One region of the Erythrobacter aurantius genome, then DNA from elsewhere that is predicted to be linked to it. Evidence: predicted binding sites of a transcription regulator. Region 1 holds the regulator's gene; each other region holds the start of a gene.
What was found. The regulator LexA, encoded in region 1, represses DNA repair genes until DNA is damaged. The targets are predictions, from matches to a motif close to GTTCCNCNCTTGTTCT.

Region 1 (7,782 bases):
CCGACCGAATATTTGTACGCCATTGCCGCAATCGTGGGCATCTTGGCGATCAGGCGGTGTGAGCTGATCTTGCGGTGTTCCGGATCGGAAATGTCGGTGCTGTCGTGATAGAACGCTGACAGCGCGCCGACGACGCCGCACATGATTGCCATCGGGTGCGCGTCGCGGCGGAAACCGCGATACAGCACCGAAAGTTGTTCGTGCAGCATGGTGTGCCGGGTGATGGTGTAGGTGAAGTCGTCGAGCTCTTCCTGGCTCGGCAGTTCGCCATTCAGAAGCAGGTAGGACACTTCCATGAAGCTGGAATGCTCTGCCAGCTGGCCGATCGGATAACCGCGGTGCAGCAGAACGCCTTCGTCGCCGTCGATATAGGTCAGCGCGCTTTCGCAGCTTGCCGTCGACGTAAAGCCGGGATCGAAGGTGAAAGCGCCGGTCTGCCCGTAAAGCTTGCGAATATCGACCACATCCGGGCCGGTGCTTCCTGAGAGAACGGGAAACTCGTAGGATTCGCCGTTCAGTTCGAGTTTCGCCTGCTTGTCTGCCAAGGTCTGTCTCCTGCCCAATTGTTGATCTGGCTTGGCCGCTTACGCCGCTTGTGCGTCGAGCCGCGCCAGGGATTCTTCCCGTCCCAGAAGGACCAGAACATCGAAAATTCCTGGGGACGTTGTCGTCCCGGTAAGCGCCGCACGCATCGGCTGCGCCAGCTTGCCAAGGCCCAACCCCAGTTCCTCCGCAAGCGCCTTCGTAGTGGCTTCGAGTGCCTCGCTTGTCCAGTCATTTTCCTGCGAAAACCGGTCCGACAATAGTCGCAGATTCGAGCGACTGTCCGGATCGAGCAGCTGAGCTGCCTTTTCGGTCATTTCAAGGGGTCGCTGCGCGAACAAAAACCCTGCGCCATCAGCAAGTTCGTTCAAATTCTTTGCGCGCGGTTTCAACACAGGAATAGCCTGCGTCAGCAATTCGATATCGACATTGCCGCCAATCCGGGGAGCAACCAGCATTGCAAGTTTCGCATCATCGCTTTCGCGAATGTAATGTCCGTTCAGATTTTCGAGCTTTTTCAGGTCGAAACGCGACGGGCTCTTGCCCACGCCGCCCAGGTCGAACAGCTCGATTGCTTCAGTGCGGGTAATCTCTTCGCGATCACCATGGCCCCAGCCAAGGCGCAGCAGGTAATTGAACAGTGCCTCTGAAAGGATGCCCATTTCATCACGATAGGCCTCTACGCCCAGCGCGCCGTGGCGCTTGGACAGCTTTGCACCGTCCGAACCGTGGATCAGCGGGATATGCGCATAGACCGGATCGTTCCATCCGCCTTCGATCTGGTCCATCGCGTGGTAGATCGGCAATTGGCGGAAGGCGTTGTTAAGGTGATCGTCTCCGCGAATGACGTGGGTTACGCCCATGTCGTGATCGTCGACAACCGCTGCGAGCATATAGGTCGGCGTACCGTCAGCGCGCAGGATGATGTAATCATCCAGTTCCATGTTCTTGACAGAAACGCGGCCCTGGACCTTGTCGTCGATCGTCGTTTCGCCATCCACCGGCGTCTTGAGCCGAACGGTAAAGGGGGCGCCTTCCGGAGCCTGCGAAGGATCGCGATCACGCCAGCGTCCGTCATATCGCATCGGCTGTTTGTTTGCGCGCTGTTCGGCGCGCATGGCCTCAAGCTCTTCAGGCGTGGCGAAGCATTTGTAGGCATGGCCTGCCTCGAGCAGCTTGTGCGCGACTTCGGCATGACGTTCGGCGCGCTGCGACTGGAACACCGGAGCTTCGTCATAATCCAGACCCATCCAGTCGAGCCCGTCGATAATCGCGTCGATCGCTTCCTGAGTGGAACGCTTGCGATCCGTATCCTCGATGCGCAAAAGCGCCTTGCCGCCATGATGCCGTGCAAACAGCCAGTTGAACAGGGCTGTACGCGCCCCGCCGATATGAAGGAAGCCGGTGGGCGAGGGGGCAAAGCGGGTGACCACCTGACCGGTGCCGGGACTTTGTGCCGCTGGACTTGCCATAAGCGCTTATTTCCTATTCACTTGCTGCATCCGAAAAGGCCGAACCCAAGGGGCACGATGGCCAATGGCTGATGCGCCGATAATTCCGATTGCGGGCGATGCCGATGGCGGATCAATCGCCGTGGGCGGCGTACCGTCAGGGCTGCAAAAGCCTGCAACGCGCCTGTGGCAAAGGGGCGGCGGATTGTCCAGCGTCACGCACATGGCGGCAGCCGGTGCGGAGCGCTTTCTTGCGAACTCCGGCTTTGACCGCGCGCCATGGCTGGCTGTGGTGTTTTCCGCAGGCATCCTCGCCTGGTTCGCCTTGCCCGGCCCATGGCAATGGACTTCAACCATGGGGCTGGCGGCGCTCTTGGCTCTGGTTGCACTGGCGCTTTGGCTTGATCGGCCCGATCGCGATCACCTTCGCCGCTCAGTCATCGTCTGCTCGTTGGTCTTCGCGATCGGCATGGCGGTGATCTGGGCGCGGTCGGAGATTGTCGGGGCACCAGCGATTGAACGGCCTGTTGTCGAGCGGATTCAGGGCTATGTGCTCGAGCGTGAAGATCAGCCTGCGCAGGATCGCATCCGGCTGACATTGGCGGTGAGGGACGCGGAAACGGCCCAAAGCCGGAAGATCAGGGTGAATGTTCCACTAGATGCCTTGCCCTTTGGTCCCACGCAGGCGACCACGGCCTCTCCGGCCATGGTTGCCGAAGGCGCTGTTGTAAGGATGCGTGTCCGCCTGATGCCGCCGGCGAGCCCCATGTTGCCCGGTTCATACGATTTCGCGCGCGCCGCATGGTTCAAGGGGCTCTCCGCCACCGGAAGCGTTATCGGTTCGGTTGAGGTAGTCGAGGCAGCACCTAGGGCGACTGGCCTCGCTGCAGTCCAACGCTGGTTGGCGGCTCATGTTCGCGCGAGAGTGGACGGCTCAGCCGGGACGATTGCAGCGGCGTTTGCCAGCGGGGACAGAGGGGCGATCTTCGAAAGCGATGAAGACGCGATGCGCGATGCCGGGTTGACGCACCTGCTTTCGATCAGCGGGCTGCACGTCAGCGCCGTGATTGCGGCAGGTTATCTGGTTGCGTTGAAGCTTTTGGCGTTGTTTCCGGCCGTAGCTTTGCGGGTTCGATTGCCCGTGGTTGCTGCTGCGGTCGGGGCGGTCGTCGGAATTGGCTACACCTTGCTCACAGGAGCGGAAGTTCCGACGGTCCGAAGCTGTGCTGCTGCCATGCTGGTCTTGATGGCGCTGGCCCTGGGGCGGGATGCGCTTTCGCTGCGCATGGTGGCTGTGGCTGCGGTCTTCGTGCTGCTGCTGTGGCCTGAAAGTGTGATCGGCCCGAGTTTCCAGATGAGCTTCGCGGCTGTGATTGCGATTGTCGCCTTGCACAGCAGTGGTCCGGCGAAGGCATTTCTCGCACCGCGTGAGGAGAAGTGGGTGAAGAGGGTGCTTCGCGGCGCCTTCATGCTGTTCGTGACGGGGATGGTGATCGAAATCGCGCTGATGCCGATCGTCCTTTTCCACTTCCACAGGGCGGGGCTTTACGGTGCCTTTGCCAATGTGATCGCGATTCCGCTGGTCACGTTCATTGCGATGCCGTTGATCGCGTTGGGATTGTTGTTCGATCTGATCGGCATGGGCGGGCCTTTCTGGTGGCTGGTGCAAGCCTCGCTCGATCTCTTGCTCGGGATCGCGCATTTCACAGCCGAGCAGCCGGGTTCGGTGAAGCTGATGCCGCAGATGAGCGGGCTTGTGATCGCGTTGTTCACCGGTGGAGGGCTGTGGCTGGCGCTTTGGAGCGGGCGGGCGCGTTTGCTGGGCCTGATCCCTGCTGTCGTCGCAACCATGATGTTGCTGGCGACGCCGATCCCCGATGTTCTCATTGGCCGTGACGGTCGGCATGTCGGCATCACGGTGCCTGGCGCCGATGGGAGTCGGGAACTGCTTTCGTTGCGGGATAGCAACTCGTCCTATTCGCGTGACAATCTGATGGAGTTGGCGAGTGTTGCGAGCGAACCTGTTCCTCTTGTGCAGTGGGAGGGGGCGCGCTGTTCTCCCGAGTTCTGCGTGATGACTATTCAGCGCGGTGGACGCGACTGGACGTTGTTGCTCGCGCGGAACCGTGAACTCATTGAGGAACGCGCACTGGCGGCTGCTTGCGAACAGGCGGACATCGTTGTTGCGGACCGGTTCCTGCCACGATCCTGCAAGCCGCGCTGGCTCAAGGCGGACCGGCGCTTGCTCGAGCGAACCGGCGGTCTGGCGCTCAACCTGTCATCCGGACGCGTTACCAGCGTCGCCGAAGCGCAGGGCGAACATGGCTGGTGGCGCGGTGCAGGCAGATAGCCCGCCATCTCACCGCGCCCCGCAGCAATCAGTGGTACCGCCGAAGCAGCCCTGCCAGCTTGCCTTGAACCTGGACTTCATCCGGGCCGTAGACCTGCGGATCATAGGCAGCGTTTGCCGGATCGAGCCGGACCATTCCGCCATCCTTGTAGAGATACTTGAGCGTCGCTTCCTCGCCGCGGACCAGCGCAACCACGATTTCGCCATCGCGCGCGGTGTTGGTGCGGCGAACCAGCGCGAAGTCGCCGTCGAAGATGCCGGCTTCGATCATCGAATCGCCCGAAACCTCAAGTGCGTAATGCTCTCCGGGGCCGAGTAGCGCGGCGGGCACAGGCAATGAGCTTTGCCCTTCGAGGGCTTCGATCGGGGCACCTGCAGCGATCCTGCCGTGCAAGGGTATCTCGATCACGTCATTCGCCGGGGAGGGCATGCTCGGGGCCTTGGGCATGACGACAGGCGCGGCATCATTGGCCGGCTTCGTCGAGCGCGGCGCAGGGGTCGCATCCTCTGGCTGACGGATCACTTCCAGTGCGCGCGCACGGTTGGGCAGGCGACGGATGAAGCCGCGTTCCTCAAGCGCGGAGATCAGGCGGTGGACGCCCGACTTGCTCTTGAGATCGAGGGCTTCCTTCATTTCCTCGAAACTGGGTGAAATGCCGGTTTCTTCCAGCCTTTGCTGGATGAAGCGGATCAGTTCATGCTGCTTTGCGGTCAACATGGCAAACTCCGTTTAGGCGCACCTTGGCGCACGGCATCCTTGCCGCACGGTGCTGGAATGGCGCGCTCCCAGAGGCACGCCTTCCCAACGAGGGGCAGGGTGCGGTGCGAAGCACTGTTCGCGCACCGATATGGTGAACGAATGCGGAACGAATAGGCAACCTGTTCCGCCAAGTCAAGCACACATCGTCCGCAAACCCTCAGAACTCAGCCATTCTGGAGGTTGTACACAGGAACAGACGTTCCCGGTTTGGTTTCGGGAGAACCCGCAGCCCGGTCGATCAGGCAATTGGCCTGAGCCAATGCGAACAGGGCGCTCGAATCCTGTGATGCCGCCAGCCGCACCTTGCCGCCTTCGCTTACCCCGCGCAGGAACTCGCGGCGGCTCCCGGTTGCAGGTAATGCTTCCGCGCAGACCGCTTGCGAAACGCGGGGCAAGGGAGAGGCAGCGCCCATCGCCTTGCGCACCAGCGGCAGCGCGAACAGGAAGGCGGTGACGAAGCTCGACACCGGATTGCCCGGGAGGCCAAGCACAACGGTTTCCCCGCGCGTTGCCACCATCAAGGGTTTGCCCGGCTTGATTGCCACCTTCCAGAACGCAAGATCGGCACCCCAGTCCTTCAGTGCCTGCTGGATCAGGTCGTGGTCGCCCACCGAAGCACCACCGGAGGTGATAAGGATCTCGTGCCCCTCTGCCTTGGCCAGCGCGTCCGCCAGCGCCGCCGGATCGTCCGCCACAGGACCGAGCGCGGTCGTTTCCCCGACCAAGGCTTGCAGCATTGAAGCGATCATGACGCCGTTGCTTGCCGGTATCTGGTCCTCTCTCACCTCCGCACCCAGCGGCGCAAGTTCGTCTCCGCTGTCGAGCACCGCCACGCGCGGCGGCGTGAGCACGGGGACCTGCACATGACCCGCTGCGATCGCGAGTGCGATTGCGCCGGGCGTGAGCTGCGTGCCGACCTTCAGCACCGTGTCGCCAGTGGAGAAGTCGAACCCGGCCTTGCGCACATGCCGCCCCGCCGTCGGCAAGGCCTCACCCGGAGTAAGCGCGACGCTGGTTCCGGCAATCTCCGCGTTCTCCTGGATGAGGATGCGGTCCGCGCCGTCGGGCACATGCGCGCCGGTTGAGATGCGGGTGCATTGACCGGGGGCAAGTGTCCCTTCGAAAGGGCCGCCAGCGCGGCTTTCACCCACCCGCTCCCATGGCCCTTCGCCTGCAATCGCATATCCATCCATCGCCGACAGGTCCGCCGGGGGCTGGGTGCGCAGAGCCTTGAGATCGCTGGCGAGATAGCGGTTTGCCAAGTTCGGCCCGATCTCCACCGTGGTGGCGGGAAGGGCAGGCGCCAGCGCCAGCAGCCGCTCCTGCGCTTCCTCCAGCGTCAGCAGCGCGCTCATGCCTCGTCGGCCTTCCAGTGGCCGGATTTGCCGCCGCGCTTCTCGATCAGGCGAACCTCGCCGATCATCATGCCCTTGTCGATCGCCTTGGCCATGTCATAGACGGTCAGCAGCGCGGTGGAGACGGCCACCATCGCTTCCATCTCCACCCCGGTCTTGCCCGTCAGCGAAGCGGTGGCGGTGGCGCGGATCCCGTCTTCCTCGAAAGCGAAGTCCACATTCACCGCGTCAAGCGCGAGCGGATGGCACAGCGGGATCAGTTCCCCGGTGCGCTTCGCCGCCATGATCCCGGCTATCCGCGCAGTGCCGAGCACATCGCCCTTGGGCGCGTCGCCCGAGCGGATCGCCTCCAGCGCGGCAGCGGACATGGCGATGCGTCCCGAGGCGATGGCCACCCGGTGAGTCGCGGACTTCCCGCCCACATCCACCATGTTCGCCGCACCGTCCGGGCCGATATGGGTGAGGCCGCTCATGCGCCAAACCCTACAGGATGGAACAGGTGGAACACTGTCCTGGAGAAAAAAACTGCACCGTCAGGCGCACGGGTGCCGCTCTGCCGGATCAAAGCCATGGGGAAACGCTTGCTCATGCGCGGGTTTTTGCATTTTTGGCCCCTGTAGGACAGGCCGAAAAATGATGGCACACAAAGTGTCACCCTTGCGAGGAAAGTGTCATCTTTCGCGCCAAAGTGTCACCTTCACAGGATCGGACTGTCACCTTTCGCACCACCGCTTTGTCACCCTTGCAGCAGGGTCCTTGTCGCCGCCGCGACATCATCGGCGCGCATCAGGCTTTCCCCGACAAGGAAGGTGCGCACCCCGCTTTTCGCCAGCCGTTCCAAATCGGCATGGGTGTTGATCCCGCTTTCCCCGACCAGCAGCGTCCCTTCCGGTGCGAGCGGGGCGAGCCTTTCGGTTACCGCGAGGGACGTGGTGAAGGTCTTGAGATCGCGATTGTTGACCCCGATCAGGCGGCTTTGCAGATGCTTGGCGGCGCGTTCCAACTCGGCCTCGTCATGCACTTCCACCAGCACGTCCATGCCATGATCACGCGCAGCGGCCTCGATTTCGGCCATGGCGGTGTCTTCCAGCGCCGCGACGATGATCAGGATCGCGTCCGCACCGATGGCGCGTGCTTCGAGACATTGCCACGGATCGACCATGAAATCCTTGCGCAGCACGGGCAGGGCGCAGGCAGAGCGGGCTTCAACCAGATAATCCTCATGCCCCTGGAAAAAAGGGGCGTCGGTCAGGACGGAGAGGCAGGCAGCGCCGCCCGCTTCATAATCGCGGGCGTGCTGTGCAGGCTGAAAATCGGCGCGGA
Region 2 (7,782 bases), 220 kb from region 1:
TCAACGGTATGCGCATCGCGCGCGGAGAAATTGCACGGGGCCTTGCGAACTGGCGGTTTTTCCTGCCGCTGATGTTGTGGGTGTTCGGGGTGATGCCTGTGATCGGGTTGGGCCTGTCAGGGCTTGCTGGTACAGTTTTGCCCCCGCTTGTCGCGCTGGGGTTCCTGTATCTTGGCTGCCTGCCTTCTACCGTGCAATCGGCGACGTCCTATACCAGTCTCGCCAGTGGCAATATCGCGCTGTCCGTGGTCGGGGCTGCGCTGATCAACATTGCCGGTGTCTTCATCACCGCGCCCTTGTTCGCGGCGCTTGCAGGCAGCGAAGCTGTGGCGATCGGCACCGAAACCATTGTGCGGATCGGGGTGATCCTGATCCTGCCATTTGTCATTGGGCAGATGGTGCAGGGCTGGACGATCGAGTGGCTGCGCGAACGCAAGAGCGATGTCGCATGGCTTGACCGGGCAGTTATCGGCATCGCTGTCTATGTCGCCTTTTCGGGCGCGGTGGAGCAGGGGCTAGGGACGATGTTCGGCGCATCGCAATGGGCGGTGCTGATCGTTCTGGTGCTGATCTATCTGGTGGTCGCAAGCGGCGGCGCATGGACTGCCGCGAGGTTCCTTTCGGCACCGCGCGAAGACCGCATCGCTTTCCTGTTTGCAGGAGCGCAGAAAAGCGTCGCCATCGGCGCGCCCATGGCAGCGATCCTGTTTCCGGCAGAAGCCGCCGGCTTCGTCATTGCGCCGCTGCTGCTTTACCACCTGCTGCAGCTGGTGATCGCCGCACCGCTTGCCGGTCTGCTGGCCCGCAATCAGCCCTTGGGTTGATAGGTCTGCTCTTCACCGGGGAAGCTGCGCGAGCGCACTTCTTCGGCGTAACTGGCGACTGTCTTGTCGATGATGGCGGCGATGTCTTCATACCGTTTGACGAACCGCGGCACGCGTTCGAACATGCCGAGCATATCCTCCGTCACCAGCACCTGACCATCGCATTGCGCCGATGCGCCGATCCCGATGGTGGGGCAGGACACGGCCTGCGTCGCTTCGATGGCGATCGGTTCGACGACGCCTTCGATGACGATGGCAAAGGCTCCCGCCTTGTCCAACGCGACGGCATCGCTGACGATCTTGTCGGCTTCCGCGTCGGAGCGGCCGCGTGCGGCATAGCCGCCCAGCACATTCACCGCCTGCGGGGTCAGGCCTACGTGTCCCATCACGGGGATGCCGCGCGAATTGAGGAATTCGACCGTCTCGGCCATGGCTTCGCCACCTTCCAGCTTCACTGCAGCAGCGCCGGTCTGTTTAAGCAGATAGGCCGCGCTCTCGAACGCCTGTTCCTTTGATGCCTCATAGGAGCCGAAAGGCATGTCCACGACGACCACCGAATGATAGCTGCCGCGCACCACCGCCGCGCCGTGATTGGCCATCATTTCCAGCGTCACCGGAATGGTGGAGGGCAGGCCGTAAATCACCTGACCCAGCGAATCCCCCACCAGCAACAGGTCGCAATGCGCATCGAGCAATTGCGCCTGGCGCGCGGTGTAGGCTGTCAACATCACCAACGGTTCAGCGGTAACGCCGTCGGCCTTGCGCGCGCGGATGCGCGGCACTGTCAGCCGTTTCATCGGCGCAGGGGTGGGATTGGCGCGGCTTGTGCTCGTATCGAGCTGGAATGTGGTCGACATGTTGCCAGCGTCTAGCGCCACACAGGCAAAAGACCAAGCTTGCCCCTTGGCCTCGGCGCCAAAACATTGCAAACAGGTTGCAACAAGGGAATCCGCGCGGGGAAGCGCGCGTCAATTGAGGATAGATTTTCAGACATGGCAGCAGCAGGTTCAGGCCACGAAAACTGGTCATCACGCAGTGCGTTCATTCTTGCAGCGGTGGGTTCTGCCGTTGGCTTGGGCAATATGTGGAGGTTCCCCGCCGAAGCAGGTGAGAACGGCGGCGGTGCCTTTGTCCTGTTCTACATTTTCTGCGTTCTGCTGATCGGTCTGCCGGTGCTGCTTTCCGAAGTGCTGGTTGGTCGCCACGGGCAGGCCAACGCGCCTGAAAGCGTGCGGCGCCTCGCACGGGATTCGAACGCGTCCGAGGGGTGGAGCGTGCTCGCCTCGCTGGGTGTCTTCGCCGCCTTCCTGATCCTCAGCTTTTACTGTGTGGTCGGCGGTTGGGTGGTCTATTACATCGGCGTTTTCGCGGGTGATCTGGTGCAGACCGGGCTTACGGGCGGCGCATTCGAAGGGCGCGATCCGAGCGATATCGAAGGGTTGCTGCCCGCGCTGTTCGGGGATGGCGGATTGATGGTCGGCCTGAACCTCGGGTTCCTAGCAATCACCATGTTCTTCGTCGCTCGCGGTATTTCGAGCGGGATCGAATGGGTGGCGGTTTACCTGATGCCGCTGTTCTTCGTGCTGTTCCTTGGCATCACCATCTATGGTGCCTTCACCGGCAATTTCGGCGATGCGGTGAGCTATCTGTTTACCTTCGATTTCTCCAAGCTGACGGGTGAAGTCATGCTTGCCGCTGTCGGTCAGGCGTTCTTCTCCCTGTCGCTGGGTGTGGCGGGCATGATGACCTATGGCGCATACGCCAATCGCGACACCAATCTGGCTGAGACTTCGGGCATCATCGCCGGAGCGGACACCGCGGTTGCGCTCTTGGCGGGTCTGGCGATCTTCCCGATCGTGTTTGCAGCCGGCCTTTCGGCCAGCGCCGGGCCGGGCCTGATGTTCCAGTCGCTGCCGATTGCGTTCCAGGCCATGCCGTTCGGTTCGCTGATCGGCCTCGCGTTCTTCATCATGGTCTTCTTTGCCGCGCTTACCAGTTCGGTTTCGCTGCTCGAAGCGCCCACCGCCTGGATGTTTGAAAAGTTCAACATGTCGCGCCCTGTGGCGACCGGGATCGTCGGCTTTGGCGCCGCCGTGCTGGGCGTGCTGTCGGCTTTGTCTTTCAACGACATGGCCGATTTCCGTCCGCTCGCCTTCATTCCGATCTTTGCCGAGGCGAATTTCTTCGATGCGCTGGATGGTGTGACGGCAAAGCTGTTCATGCCGATTGGCGCGATTTTGACCTGTATCTTTGTCGGTTGGATCGCGGATGCGCGGCTGATTGATCAAGAGAACGGTCTGGACGGATTGCTGCACCAGTTGTGGCGCGCGCTGGTGCGGTTTGTCTGCCCGGCCGTTCTGGCAGTGATCATGTTCTTCGGCCTGTTCGGCTAACCTTTCACGGAGGCGATTGCGGCCCTGAATCGGGCATTGCAATCGTCTCCCATATATGGAACATAATAGGAACAAATAAGACTCGCATGAGTCTTTATCGGTGTTCCTATGACGATATCTGTTCCTCCTCGCAGCGCGACAGCGCTTGATGCCTTTTCGGTTCCGTCGCGCCCCAAGGGGGGCGGCGCAGGGATCCGGCGTTCTGCTGCGCTATTGTCGGCGAAAGACATTGCCGCGCTGTCAAAGGCGCGGGAGGCGCGCTGGCGTCCGGGTCTTTCCGATCAACCGCTGCATAGCGAGATATTCGCCCATGCCGATGATGCGAGCGGGGCGGGGTTCGCGCTGGCGCTGGCGCGTGACGCGCTGAAGGTGGCGGGCGGGCAAGGCGAAGACCCTCTGGCAGAGGTGGAGGATCGCCGTCAGGTGCTGTGGGTGCAGGACAGGCGGGCGATCCAGCGTTCGGGCCGCCCCTTTCGCGCCGGATTGCCGCCCGACCTGCGAGACCGGCTGATCCATGTCGAGGCGAAAACGCCCGAAGATGCGCTCTTCGCTCTCGAAGAAGGGGTGCGGTGCCGCGATCTGGCCTGCGTGATCGGAGAGATCACCGGCAATCCGCGCGCGCTCGACTTCACCGCATCGCGCCGTCTCAGCCTTGCTGCGGAAAAGCATGGCGTGGCGCTGTGGCTGGTGCGGCTCGACGCGGAGGCTGACCTGTCTTCTGCCCGGATGCGCTGGCAGGTCGAAGCGGCTCCGTCCTCACACCCGCGCTGGAACGCGGACGCACCCGGCGCGCCTGCATGGAAGGCAAGGCTGTTTCGCGCACGCGCCCACGCACCGGGCGAATGGATATTGAGCGATGACGATGCAAACCTCCACATCCGCCGATCAGCCCCGTCAAACGCCGCCGCAAACGCCGCCACGCCGGATATTGGCCATCTGGTGCGCCCGACTGTCGGTCGATCGCTGGCGGCTGTCGCTCGCGCCTGAGCAGGATTGCGACACCAGACCGACGGTTCTTATCACCGAAACCGCGCATGGGCCGCGCATTGATGCGGTGAACGATGCCGCGCGCGATGCCGGAGCGCAGACGGGCATGATGCTAGCGGATGCGCGCACGCTTTGCCCGCAACTTTGCACCGCGCCATCCGATCCTGCCGGTGATCTCGCCATGCTCGAAACGCTGGCTGTCTGGGCGCGCCGCTGGGGGCCGTGGAGCGCGCTCGACCCGCCCGACGGCTTGCTGGTCGATGTGACGGCTGTCGCGCATCTGTTTGGCGGGGAGCAGCGGCTGCTGGCTGATGTCGAGGCGGCGTTTGCGAGGCGCAGGCTGGCGGTGCGCGCGGCTATCGCACCCACGGCGGGGGCGGCATGGGCGCTGGCGCATTACGGGCCGCGCCATGCGATCATCGACCCGCATCAGGACCCGCTGCGCGCGTTGGATGATCTGCCGGTCGCGGCGCTCAGGCTGGATGACGATGTGCTGACGGTGCTGCGCCGGCTTGGCCTCAAACGGCTTGGCGATCTGGCCGGTATCGCCACGGGCGCGGTTGACCGCAGCGAGGCGGCTGCGCGCGACGCGCTGCATCGCCGGTTTCGGAATCGCAAATCGCCCAGCGCCAATCCGCTCGTACGGCTCGATCAGCTGCTGGGCCGCGTGCCCGAACCGCTGCTGCCGGTCGAGGTGCGGCAGATGCCGCTGGTGCAACGCCGCCTGATGGAGCCGCTGCGCCACCGCTCATTGCTCGACCGGGTGATTGCCGATCTTGCGCAGGACATGGCGCGCGAACTTGAGGCGCGGGCCGAAGGGGCGCGGCGGTTGGAACTGGGTCTGTGGCGCGTCGATGGCGAGGTGATCGGGTTGCGCATCGAGCTGGCGGCGGCAACGCGGGAGGCGGCGCATATCGCCCGCCTGTTCGAGGAAAAGCTTGATAAGGTCGATGCCGGTTTCGGGATCGAGACCGTGCGACTGTGCGCCAGCTGGAGCGAGCCTCTGGCGATGATGCAGGCCGATGTCGAACAGGCGGCGGAGCGGCACGGCACTTCGCTTGCCGCCTTTGTCGATCGGTTGACGGTGCGGTTGGGGGCGCAGGCCGTGCGTCGCCCGGCTCCCAATGCCAGCCATTTGCCAGAGCGCGCGCAGGCCTGGCGCCCGCCGCTTGAACCGCAGCCTGCCTTGCAGGGGGCGTTCGAATTCCATGCAAGGCCGCTCAAACTGCTGGACAGGCCGGAGAAGATTTCCGTCCTTTATGCCTCGCCCGATGGCTGCCCCCAGCGCTTTCGCTGGCGCGGCAATGTGCATGAGGTCGCACGCGTCGAAGGCCCTGAAAGGATCGCGCCCGAATGGTGGCGGGAAAGATCCAGCGTGCGCCTGCGCGATTACTACCGGATCGAGGATGCGAGCGGGCGACGCTACTGGATTTACCGCCACGGCCACGCCGCGGATGGGCGGGGAGGGGTTCCGGACTGGTTCCTGCAGGGACTTTCCGCCTGAAAATCCTAATCGCATATTATCCATCCGGTCAGGATTTTTTTACCGGTTGGTGAGATAACCTTCCCATGACAGGTTTCCGTGCTGACAGATCCTCTGAACGTCGGCCTCTTGACCTGATGGTCAAGGGAAGGGTGCAGTCGCGCGTTGTCTTTGTCGATCTGGTCGACATTTCCGAAGGCGGGTGCAAGATCAAGGGCAGTCGAGGCTTCGCCAAGGAAGGCGACCGGATCACGATGAAAGTCGGCGATATCAGCGCGCCACTGGGGACGGTGGCCTGGGTACAGGATCGCTTTGCCGGCGTGCGGTTTGACGGCGAGATGCACCCTGCCGTGCTCGATCATCTGGTGGCTACGGCGGGCAACAATTTCCGAATGGAAAAGCAGCGGCTCCATCGGCTTTGAACCGGGACTTGCAGGCTTTGCATTTGTCTGAACGATAATTGGAACATAATAAGAACATTTCGTCCTCATGACCCAATGTTCTTATGATTCCACAGTCTCTCCGCGCAGATCCGAAATGGGCGTCGCCGATGCGCCCTGCGCGGCGTGTCCGGGCGGGATTTCGCCGTGCCTGACGCCCCGCTTACCCCGGCCAAGCGAAGGCTGTATATCGATCCCGATCTGATCGCACCGCCGCCGCGTGCACCCTTTGTCGAACTCGGGCTGGTCAGCTGCTTCAGCTTTCTGCGCGGCGCCTCCGATGCGGTCGATCTGGTGATGACGGCGCGCACCCTTGGCTATGACGCGATCGGGATTGCCGATGCCAATTCCATGGCGGGCGTGGTTCGCATCCACAGCGAGGCCAGGACGCTCAAACTGCGCCCGGTGATCGGTTGCCGGATCGAAACGGTCGAAGGGCTGGCCTTCCTCGCCTATCCGAAGGACCGCGCCGCCTATGGCCGCCTTACCCGCCTGATCAGCGCCGGGCGGATGCGGACGCTCGATGGCGAATGGCAGGACAAGGGCGTTTGCGAGATCTCGCTGGAGATGTTGGCGGAGCATTCACAAGGTGTGCAACTGATCCTGCTGCCGCCGGATGATCTGGACAGGCCGTTCACGATCCGGGTGCCGAGCAATGTCGTGGCGATCCATTCGCGCGAGGATGATGCGGGGCTGATGCCTGTCACCACCGCTTTTGCCGACATCATCCCGCATCTCGTCCGCCAGATGCCCACGCTGCGCCATCTCGCCGCAAGCTATCTCTATCGCGGTGACGACATCGCCCGGATCGACCGGCTCGACAGCCTTGCGCGCGAACATGGGCTTGCCCTGCTGGCGACCAACGATGTGCATTATCATGCCCCCGAACGCCGCCCCTTGCAGGACGTGATGACGGCAATCCGGCACAAGACCACGGTGGCGGAGGCCGGATACCTGCTGAACGCCAATGCGGAACGTCATCTCAAGGGGTCTGAGGCCATGCAGCGCCTGTTCGCGCGCTGGCCGGATGCGATCACGGCGGCGCGCGAGGTTGCTGATGCCTGCACCTTCAGCCTCGATGAACTGCGTTATGAATACCCTGAGGAGATTTATCCCGACGGAATGACCCCGCAGGAATATCTCGAGGTCGAGACATGGCGCGGGGCGGAGCGGCGATACCCTTCGGGTGTGCCCGATAGCGTGGCGGAAACGCTGGAGCGCGAACTGGCGCTGATCGCGAAGCTCGACCTTGCGCGCTATTTCCTCACCATCAAGGATATCGTCGATTTCGCGCGTGGCTGCGATCCGCCGATCCTGTGCCAGGGCAGGGGGTCCGCCGCCAATTCCGCGGTCTGCTATTGCCTTGAGATCACCAGCGTCGATCCGGCGAAGCACCAGCTGCTATTCGATCGCTTCATTTCCGAAGAACGCAAGGAGCCGCCCGATATAGACGTCGATTTCGAGCATGAACGGCGCGAGGAGGTGATCCAGTACATCTATGGGAGATATGGCCGTCACCGCGCCGGGCTGTGCGCCACGGTGATCCACTATCGCCCACGCATGGCGATCCGCGAAGTGGGCAAGGCGATGGGCCTGTCGGAGGATGTGACCGGTGCGCTTGCCCGCACGGTGTGGGGCGGGTGGGGGCGCGAGAT
Region 3 (7,782 bases), 1.5 Mb from region 1:
TTGCGTGAAGACTGGCGTGTTTTCATAGACCTGACGGTTAGGTAGAGCCCCTTAATGCACTTTAAAATCGGGACTAGGGGTCGCTGAAAAAAGATCCCTTCGGGCTATGACTGCCAGGGATCATGCATGATCCCCGCGCGCACGAGACCATAGACCGACAGCTTGGCCGCACCCAGCAGAGCGATCCAACCGCAGGCTATCGACATCAGGCCGAGCGTCGCCCGCCAAGCGATCTTCCATCAGCCATGATGGGACCAACCCGAGTGCACCCACTGCGCAAGCTGGATCAGGTATGACAGCATGAACGGAAGGATCAAAAGCCCTCCGATCAAAAGAAAAGCCCCCACGAACACCTGTTCGCGGGGGCTTTCCTCTATCAGCAGTGACAGCAATCGGGCGATCACTGGCAGCTCAAACATTCCTCGTAATCGGTCTGTTCGCCGGCCTGCGCCATCAGTTCGATCTTGGCCGCGTCCGATGTGTTGTCGGCTTCGACCCCGCCGGCAAAGCCTGCGCGCTGGACCGATTTCGAACGCAGGTAATAGAGCGACTTGATGCCCTTCTCCCATGCCTGGAAGTGCAGCATCATCAGGTCCCACTTGTCCACGTCAGCCGGAATGAACAGGTTCAGCGACTGCGCCTGATCGATATAGGGCGCACGGTCGGCAGCGAATTCGAGCAGCCAGCGCTGGTCGATTTCGAAGCTGGTCTTGAACACGCTCTTTTCCTCGGGCGTGAGGAAATCGAGATGCTGCACCGATCCACCCTTTTCGAGGATCGAGTTCCAGACATTGGTCGAATTCTTCGACTTCTTGTCGAGCAGCTTTTCGAGATACGGGTTCTTGACGATGAACGATCCCGACAGCGTCTTGTGGGTGTAGATATTTGCCGGGATCGGCTCGATGCAGGCGCTGGTCCCGCCGCAAATGATGCTGATCGACGCGGTCGGCGCGATCGCCATCTTGCAGCTGAAACGCTCCATCGCGCCCATTTCGGCAGCATCCGGACACGGCCCGCGCTCCTGTGCGAGCAGCATCGACGCTTCGGATGCCTTGGCCTGGATGTGCTTGAACATCTTGAGGTTCAGCGCCTTGGCCATCGCGCTTTCGAAACCCAGCCCCTTCATCTGGAGGAAGGAGTGGAAGCCCATCACGCCGAGACCGACCGAACGTTCACGCTCGGCGGAATATTTGGCGCGGGCCATCTCGTCCGGCGCGCGGTCGATGTAATCCTGCAGCACGTTGTCGAGGAAGCGCATGACGTCTTCGATGAAGCGCTTGTCGCCGTTCCACTCGTCCCACTTTTCAAGGTTGAGCGAGGACAGGCAGCACACCGCCGTGCGATCATTGCCGAGATGGTCGATCCCGGTCGGCAGGGTGATTTCGCTGCACAGGTTCGACGTTGAAACCTTCAGGCCCAGATCGCGGTGATGCTTGGGCATCATGCGGTTCACCGTGTCGGAGAACACGATGTAGGGTTCACCCGTGGCCAGCCGGGTTTCGACCAGCTTCTGGAACAGCGAACGCGCATCGACCTTGCCACGAGCTTCACCGGTCTTGGGCGACTTCAGCTCGAATTCGGCCCCGTCGCGCACAGCCTGCATGAACTCGTCGGTCAGCAGCACGCCGTGGTGCAGGTTCAACGCCTTGCGGTTGAAATCGCCTGACGGTTTGCGGATCTCGAGGAACTCTTCGATCTCGGGGTGCGAAACGTCGAGATAGCACGCTGCCGAGCCGCGCCGCAGCGAGCCTTGCGAAATCGCCAGCGTCAGGCTGTCCATCACCCGCACGAAGGGGATGATGCCGCTGGTCTTGCCGTTGAGGCCCACCGGTTCGCCAATGCCGCGCACATTGCCCCAATAGGTGCCGATGCCGCCGCCCTTGGATGCGAGCCAGACGTTTTCGTTCCAGGTGCCGACGATGCCGTTGAGGCTGTCCTCTACCGAATTGAGGTAGCAGCTGATCGGCAGGCCGCGGCTGGTGCCGCCGTTGGAAAGAACCGGAGTGGCGGGCATGAACCACAGGTTCGAGATGTAATCATACAGGCGCTGCGCGTGATCCTGATCGTCGGCATAGGCATCGGCGACGCGCGCGAACAGATCCTGATACTTCTCGCCGGGAAGCAGGTAACGATCAGTCAGCGTTTCCTTGCCGAATTCGGTGAGGTTGGCATCGCGCGATTCGTCGGTCTGGATGTCGAACCGGCGATCGTTGATCTTCTTGCTGTCGGGCTGGGCGGCCTCCTTGGCGGCTGCGGCCATCGCGTTGCCGAGCGCTTCCGCACTCTTTGCCGCGATCAGGGCGTCGCTTCCGGTGTCGGGCTTTTCCATCGTAACGGCCTTTGCATTCTTTTCTTCTGTGGCGATTGGCGCGCCTGTCTCTGCGTCGCTCAGCACTTCGTCACTTGCCTTGAATTCCATTTTAGCCCCGTTCGCGTCTTTCGAATCGGTCTGGCGATCCCTTTTAGCGGATAGCGCGCCATGTTCCGATTCTGTTCTGCACCTATTCATCGACAGACTGGCCCCAGATTGCCCCCGGACTTGTCCATCGACCTATCCCCGATCCACAGCGCATCCCCAGACTTGTCAGCGACTCCTCCCCCGGTCGCGCCTTCGCATCAGAAGCTTGGGCGTGAGAGAAATCACTATCTTTGGGGGGTCCATTGCGAACCGAACCACCAGATGATGAATCAGCGCGGGAGTCCGGTCAACGGCAGATTAACCACGATTCGACATGCGAAGGCGGTGTATTATCATGCTGCAACGCCGCGACGCGTGGAGAAAGCCTGAGTCGCGGGTCGCGCAAGCCCCAAATTGAATCTGTGAAGAAAAATTTGGTGATTGAATCTTTCGAATCAACCGTTGAATCTTTCGCCCTGCATGCAGCAACTTTGTTGCGTTGCGCGCGGCCGGGCAAACGGCGGTAGACCGGGCTTTCCCCAGCCTTCCGCCGCTACGGCTTCGACAGTGGAACCCCGGTTCAGTCCAGCGGAGTGGTCGCCCGTGCCGCCTTGGCGTGCAGCGCGATCTCGTTCGCCAGCCGGTCAACCAGCTCGATCGGCAGATCGTGGCCCCAGCCGGGGATCGTCACCAGCCTGGCACCCGGAATGTGCTTTGCCGTGTCCTGCCCCGCTTCCAGCTTGACCAGCGGATCATCCTCGCCATGCAGCACCAGCGTTGGCGTGGTGATGCGCGACAGGCGGGCGCGGCGATCGCCATCGGCGATGATCGCGGCGAGCTGGCGCGGCAGACCCGGCGGGTAGACGCTGCGACGCACCCTGGCGAGCACGCGCTCGCGCTGGCGCTCTGGATCGGGCGGGAAGCCGGGGCTGCCGATGTTCCGGCCGATGTTTATGCCGTGTTCGACAACCACATCCTCGTCCAGCGATTTGAGCGGCGCTGTCAGCGCCTCGATCGCGTGCTTTTCCGCCTGCGGCAGCTTGGGATTGCCGGTGGTCGACATGATCGAGGTGAGCGACAGCAGCTTGTCCGAATGATGAACCGCCATCAGCTGCGCGATCATTCCGCCCATCGAAGCGCCGACGACATGCGCGCGGGCAATGTCGAGCGCATCGAGCAGCCCGGCGGCATCGTCGGCCATGTCGGTCAGCGTATAGGGCACCTTGGCCGGCCAGCCGAGCTTCTGGCGGATCACCTGCCATGGCACCGAAGGAGCGCGCGCGCCTTCCATCTTGTCGGACAGGCCGATGTCGCGATTGTCGAACCGGATCACGCGATAGCTTTTCGCTACCAGCGCCTCGACGAATTCATCCGGCCACAGCGTCAGCTGCGCGCCAAGGCCCATGACCAGCAGGATGGGTTCATGTTCGGGATTTCCGTGATCCTCGTAAAACAAGGAAAGCCCGTTCGCACCGATGTGCGGCATAGTGTTGTTGCTCCTCGATCCGCCCTCTTGCGGGGCGTGGTAATTGCGTAGGAGCTTTCAAAGCGGCTTTGCCGCCGGATGGCAAGCTTTTGCGAACGCCTCGCACGAAAATACCGTCAATACCGAGGGCGGCCGCACTCAGCGCCAGACGGGGCCGCCGATCACGAAACCTTCTTGCTCCAGCAGATCGAGCACGCCGCCCTCCTCCGCCAGCACCCGCAGCGGCACCACGGCAAGCGTCACCCCCGGTTCGCGCGAGGCATCGGTGATCATGCCGACCCACTGGCCGCGGATCTCCTCTCCCAGCTCATCGTCCGCCCACGGCCAGCATCGGCCCAGCGCGACCTCCAGCGGATTGTCCATCACCGCCGGAATGTCGAACTTGCGCCAGTCATCGCCGCGAGCGCGGATGATCTCCTGCCCCGCCTCTGTCGCACCCATCGCCGCTTCGAGGCAGGGGATATGGCTCGCCGGGTCCGCCTCGGCGAGGCTGTCGAGCAGGTCTTCGCCCCGGAACCGTTCGGGCCGCGTGATCGGCACATCGGCGCGGTCCGCCGCCTTGCGCACCACATCGGTGGCGTCATCGGTTGTCTCGTCATCGAAATCGAGCCGGCGGGCGAGCAGATCGAAGCTGGTCATCAGCAGCGAACGGCGATCGTAATCGACATCATATTCCGCCTCCAGCGCCGCCAGCCGCGCGCGCTGATCGGGCGAGAGATAATCCGCCGCCACCGCGCCATCGGGCAATTTGGTAAAGCGCCCGCCGCGAAAGATCAGGCGCAGCACGTCCCCGGGAGAGAATTTCGGCGCCGCCCGCAGGATCACCCGCTGCGATTCCGCCGTCGCTTCCTTGAGCCGATCCGGCAACCACGGGGTCGATTTGGAAACAGCGCGGATTTCACCGACGAGGATGATCGTGCCGCTATCGGTGTCGATCGTCCACATCGGCGCACCGGAACGCTGCGCGGTGACAACGATGGAATTTTGGGATGCGGCTACGTCAGGGGCGGAGTTTTGGGCGAAAGCAGGCGGCGCAAATGCAAGACAGCACAGCATGATCGAGCGAAATGGTGTGAGCATGGCAGAGTGATTATTGCCGCAAGACTGCATGGTTGGTGAACACAGGCCCTTGCCCTGCGCCACCATGACAAGTCGGCCTAGCCAACCACGGTTCCGAACAGTGCCCCGACACCGAAGGTGACCGCCATTGCCAGCGCCCCCCAGAACACGACCCGCGCCACCGGGCGTAATACCGGCGCGCCCCCCGCTCTTGCAGCCAGGACACCCAGAACCGCCAGCGCAAGTAAGGACGAAATCACTACAGCCAAAGTCAGCTGCGCGGTCGGCACCAGCAGTCCAACCAGCAGCGGCAAGCCGGCACCGATCGCAAAGGTAGCCGCTGAGGCAAGCGCCGCCTGCAATGGCCGCGCGCGGGTAAGATCGTTGATTGCCAGTTCGTCGCGGGCGTGCGCCGCAAGCGCGTCATGCGCGGTCAGTTCCTCCGCCACCTGCCGTGCCAGATCGGGCGACAGTCCGCGTGCTTCGTAAATGCCGGCCAGTTCAGCGAGTTCGGCCTCTGGCTGGGTCGCAAGTTCGGTGCGCTCCCGCGCCAGGTCCGCTGCCTCTGTATCGGATTGCGAGCTGACAGAGACATACTCGCCAGCCGCCATCGACAGCGCGCCAGCGGCAAGACCGGCGACTCCAGCCAGCAGCACTTCGGGCTTGCCAGCAGAAGCTCCGGCGACGCCCACCATCAGGCTTGCCGTGGAAACGATCCCGTCATTGGCACCAAGTACAGCGGCTCTCAGCCAGCCAATGCGCTCGATCGCGTGCGTTTCGGTGTGCAGCCGGCTCACGGCACCAGCACCGTATCTCTCGCCTCGTCGGCCATCTCGGGATAATCCATCGTGTAATGCAGCCCCCGGCTTTCGTGCCGGGCGAGCGCGCTTTTCACGATCAGGTCGGCGGCTTCGATCAGGTTGCGCAGCTCGATCAGGTCGGTGGTGACGCGGAACGCGCCGTAATAATCCTCGACCTCGCGCTTCAACAATTCGATCCGGTGCTTGGCCCGCTCAAGCCGCTTGGTGGTACGCACGATGCCGACATAGTTCCACATGAAGCGGCGGATCTCGGTCCAGTTCTGCTTGATCACGACTTCTTCGTCGGAATCGGTCACGCGGCTTTCGTCCCACGGCAGGATCGCGGGCGGAGCCTCCAGCGCATCCCACCGGGCAAGGATATCGTCCGCCGCCGCTTCGCCGAACACGAAACACTCGAGCAAGGAATTGGACGCGAGGCGATTGGCGCCGTGCAGCCCGCTTTCGGTGCATTCGCCCGCCGCCCACAGGCCGGGCAAATCGGTGCGTGCATCCAGCCCGACGACAACCCCGCCGCAGGTGTAATGCTGCGCCGGGACGACCGGGATCGGCCCCTTGGTCATGTCGATGCCTAGGCCCAGCAGCTTTTCGTAGATCGTCGGGAAATGGCCCTTCACGAAGTCTTCGGGCTGGTGGCTGATGTCGAGATGGACGTAATCGAGGCCAAACCGCTTGATCTGATCGTCGATCGCGCGCGCCACCACGTCGCGCGGGGCCAGCTCCATGCGTTCCGGATCGTAATCGGCCATGAAACGGTGGCCGGTTTCCGGGTGATACAGCCGTCCGCCCTCGCCGCGCACGGCTTCGGTGATCAGGAAGTTCTTGACCTCGAGATTGTAGAGGCAGGTGGGGTGGAACTGCATCATCTCCATATTGGAGACACGCGCGCCTGCCCGCCATGCCATCGCGATACCATCGCCCGTCGCGCCGCGCGGGGCGGTGGAGAATTGATAGACGCGCCCGGCACCCCCGGCGGCCAGCACGGTGGCGCGGGCGATGTGGCGTTCGACCCGCCCGGTTTCCTCGTTCAGGGCATAGACGCCCCAGACATGGCCCGCGCCCGAATATTGTTCGCGGTGGCGATCGGTGATGAAGTCGATGCAGGTGCGTCCGCCCAGCATGGTGATATTGGGGTTCGCCTCCGCCGCTTTCAGCAGCGCGGACTGCACCGCCCATCCGGTCGCGTCATCGACATGGACGATGCGGCGATGCGAATGCCCGCCTTCGCGGGTGAGGTGGAGATCACCGCTTTCGCGGTTGAAGGGCACACCCAGTTCGCACAGCCGGTCAATCGAGCGGGGCGCGCGCTCAATCACGAATTCGACCGCGGCCCTGTCATTCAGACCCGCACCCGCGATCATCGTGTCGCGCACATGGTTTTCGAAAGTGTCGCCCGCGTCGAGCACGGCGGCAATCCCGCCTTGCGCCCAGGCGGTCGAACCGCCGGTGAGCGAACCCTTGGCCAGCACCAGCACCTTGAGCCGGGTCGCCAGTTCGAGCGCCGCCGTTAGTCCGGCAGCCCCCGAACCGATGACGAGGACGTCGAAATTTTCGCGCGCTTCGCCGCGCATGTCGCTCTCACTTCCCATGATTGTCGCAATGACGCGGCATGATCGCCTTAGCAAGAGCAAGGCCGCTGCGGCCCTGCGCCGACAAACCGTGCAAGCGATGCCGTGAAACGATTTATAGTTGAAGAACCCTTAGTCATTTCCCTTAGATGACTGGAAGGATCAATGTTAATATCCTCTCAAGGCGAAATGAAGAGCGCGGACATCCGCGAATTTGAACAATTCAATTGTTGTAACCTTTTCATTTAGTCTTGTAATACAACTTTTAGTAAAGGGCGCGCCTTTCATGTCTGTGATTTCCCCTATTGCCTGCCTTATGGGACGACACGAACCGCTGCGCCGCAACGTCGAATGGGACAGGCTGCATTATGTCGGCAATTGCCGCCATTGCGGAAAGGAAATCGTCCGCCTTTCGCACCGCAACTGGCGTGAGAAACTGTCCGAAGCTGGGTG

Region 2: L1K66_RS09635 (ImuA family protein) is a predicted target of LexA. The motif match lies at 3,275-3,290, and genes of this name have one in related genera.
Region 3: L1K66_RS03615 (ribonucleoside-diphosphate reductase subunit alpha) is a predicted target of LexA. The motif match lies at 2,482-2,497, and genes of this name have one in related genera.

Annotation. Positions count from the first base shown of each region.
Region 1 is NZ_CP090949.1:2,242,699-2,250,480, reverse strand. It holds gene L1K66_RS10755 (citrate synthase) at 1-545, opposite strand, end outside; gene gltX (glutamate--tRNA ligase) at 585-2,015, opposite strand; gene L1K66_RS10745 (ComEC/Rec2 family competence protein) at 2,080-4,344, shown strand; gene lexA (transcriptional repressor LexA) at 4,373-5,062, opposite strand; gene L1K66_RS10735 (molybdopterin molybdotransferase MoeA) at 5,269-6,459, opposite strand; gene moaC (cyclic pyranopterin monophosphate synthase MoaC) at 6,456-6,932, opposite strand; gene trpC (indole-3-glycerol phosphate synthase TrpC) at 7,196-7,782, opposite strand, start outside.
Region 2 is NZ_CP090949.1:2,025,014-2,032,795, forward strand. It holds gene L1K66_RS09620 (bile acid:sodium symporter family protein) at 1-824, shown strand, start outside; gene panB (3-methyl-2-oxobutanoate hydroxymethyltransferase) at 809-1,681, opposite strand; gene L1K66_RS09630 (sodium-dependent transporter) at 1,817-3,217, shown strand; gene L1K66_RS09635 (ImuA family protein) at 3,326-4,204, shown strand; gene L1K66_RS09640 (DNA polymerase Y family protein) at 4,146-5,708, shown strand; gene L1K66_RS09645 (PilZ domain-containing protein) at 5,774-6,109, shown strand; gene L1K66_RS09650 (error-prone DNA polymerase) at 6,275-7,782, shown strand, end outside.
Region 3 is NZ_CP090949.1:720,763-728,544, reverse strand. It holds gene L1K66_RS03625 (PilZ domain-containing protein) at 1-26, opposite strand, end outside; gene L1K66_RS03620 (hypothetical protein) at 240-419, opposite strand; gene L1K66_RS03615 (ribonucleoside-diphosphate reductase subunit alpha) at 401-2,419, opposite strand; gene L1K66_RS03610 (alpha/beta fold hydrolase) at 2,979-3,884, opposite strand; gene L1K66_RS03605 (TraB/GumN family protein) at 4,023-4,964, opposite strand; gene L1K66_RS03600 (VIT1/CCC1 transporter family protein) at 5,042-5,740, opposite strand; gene nadB (L-aspartate oxidase) at 5,737-7,350, opposite strand; gene L1K66_RS03590 (hypothetical protein) at 7,646-7,782, shown strand, end outside.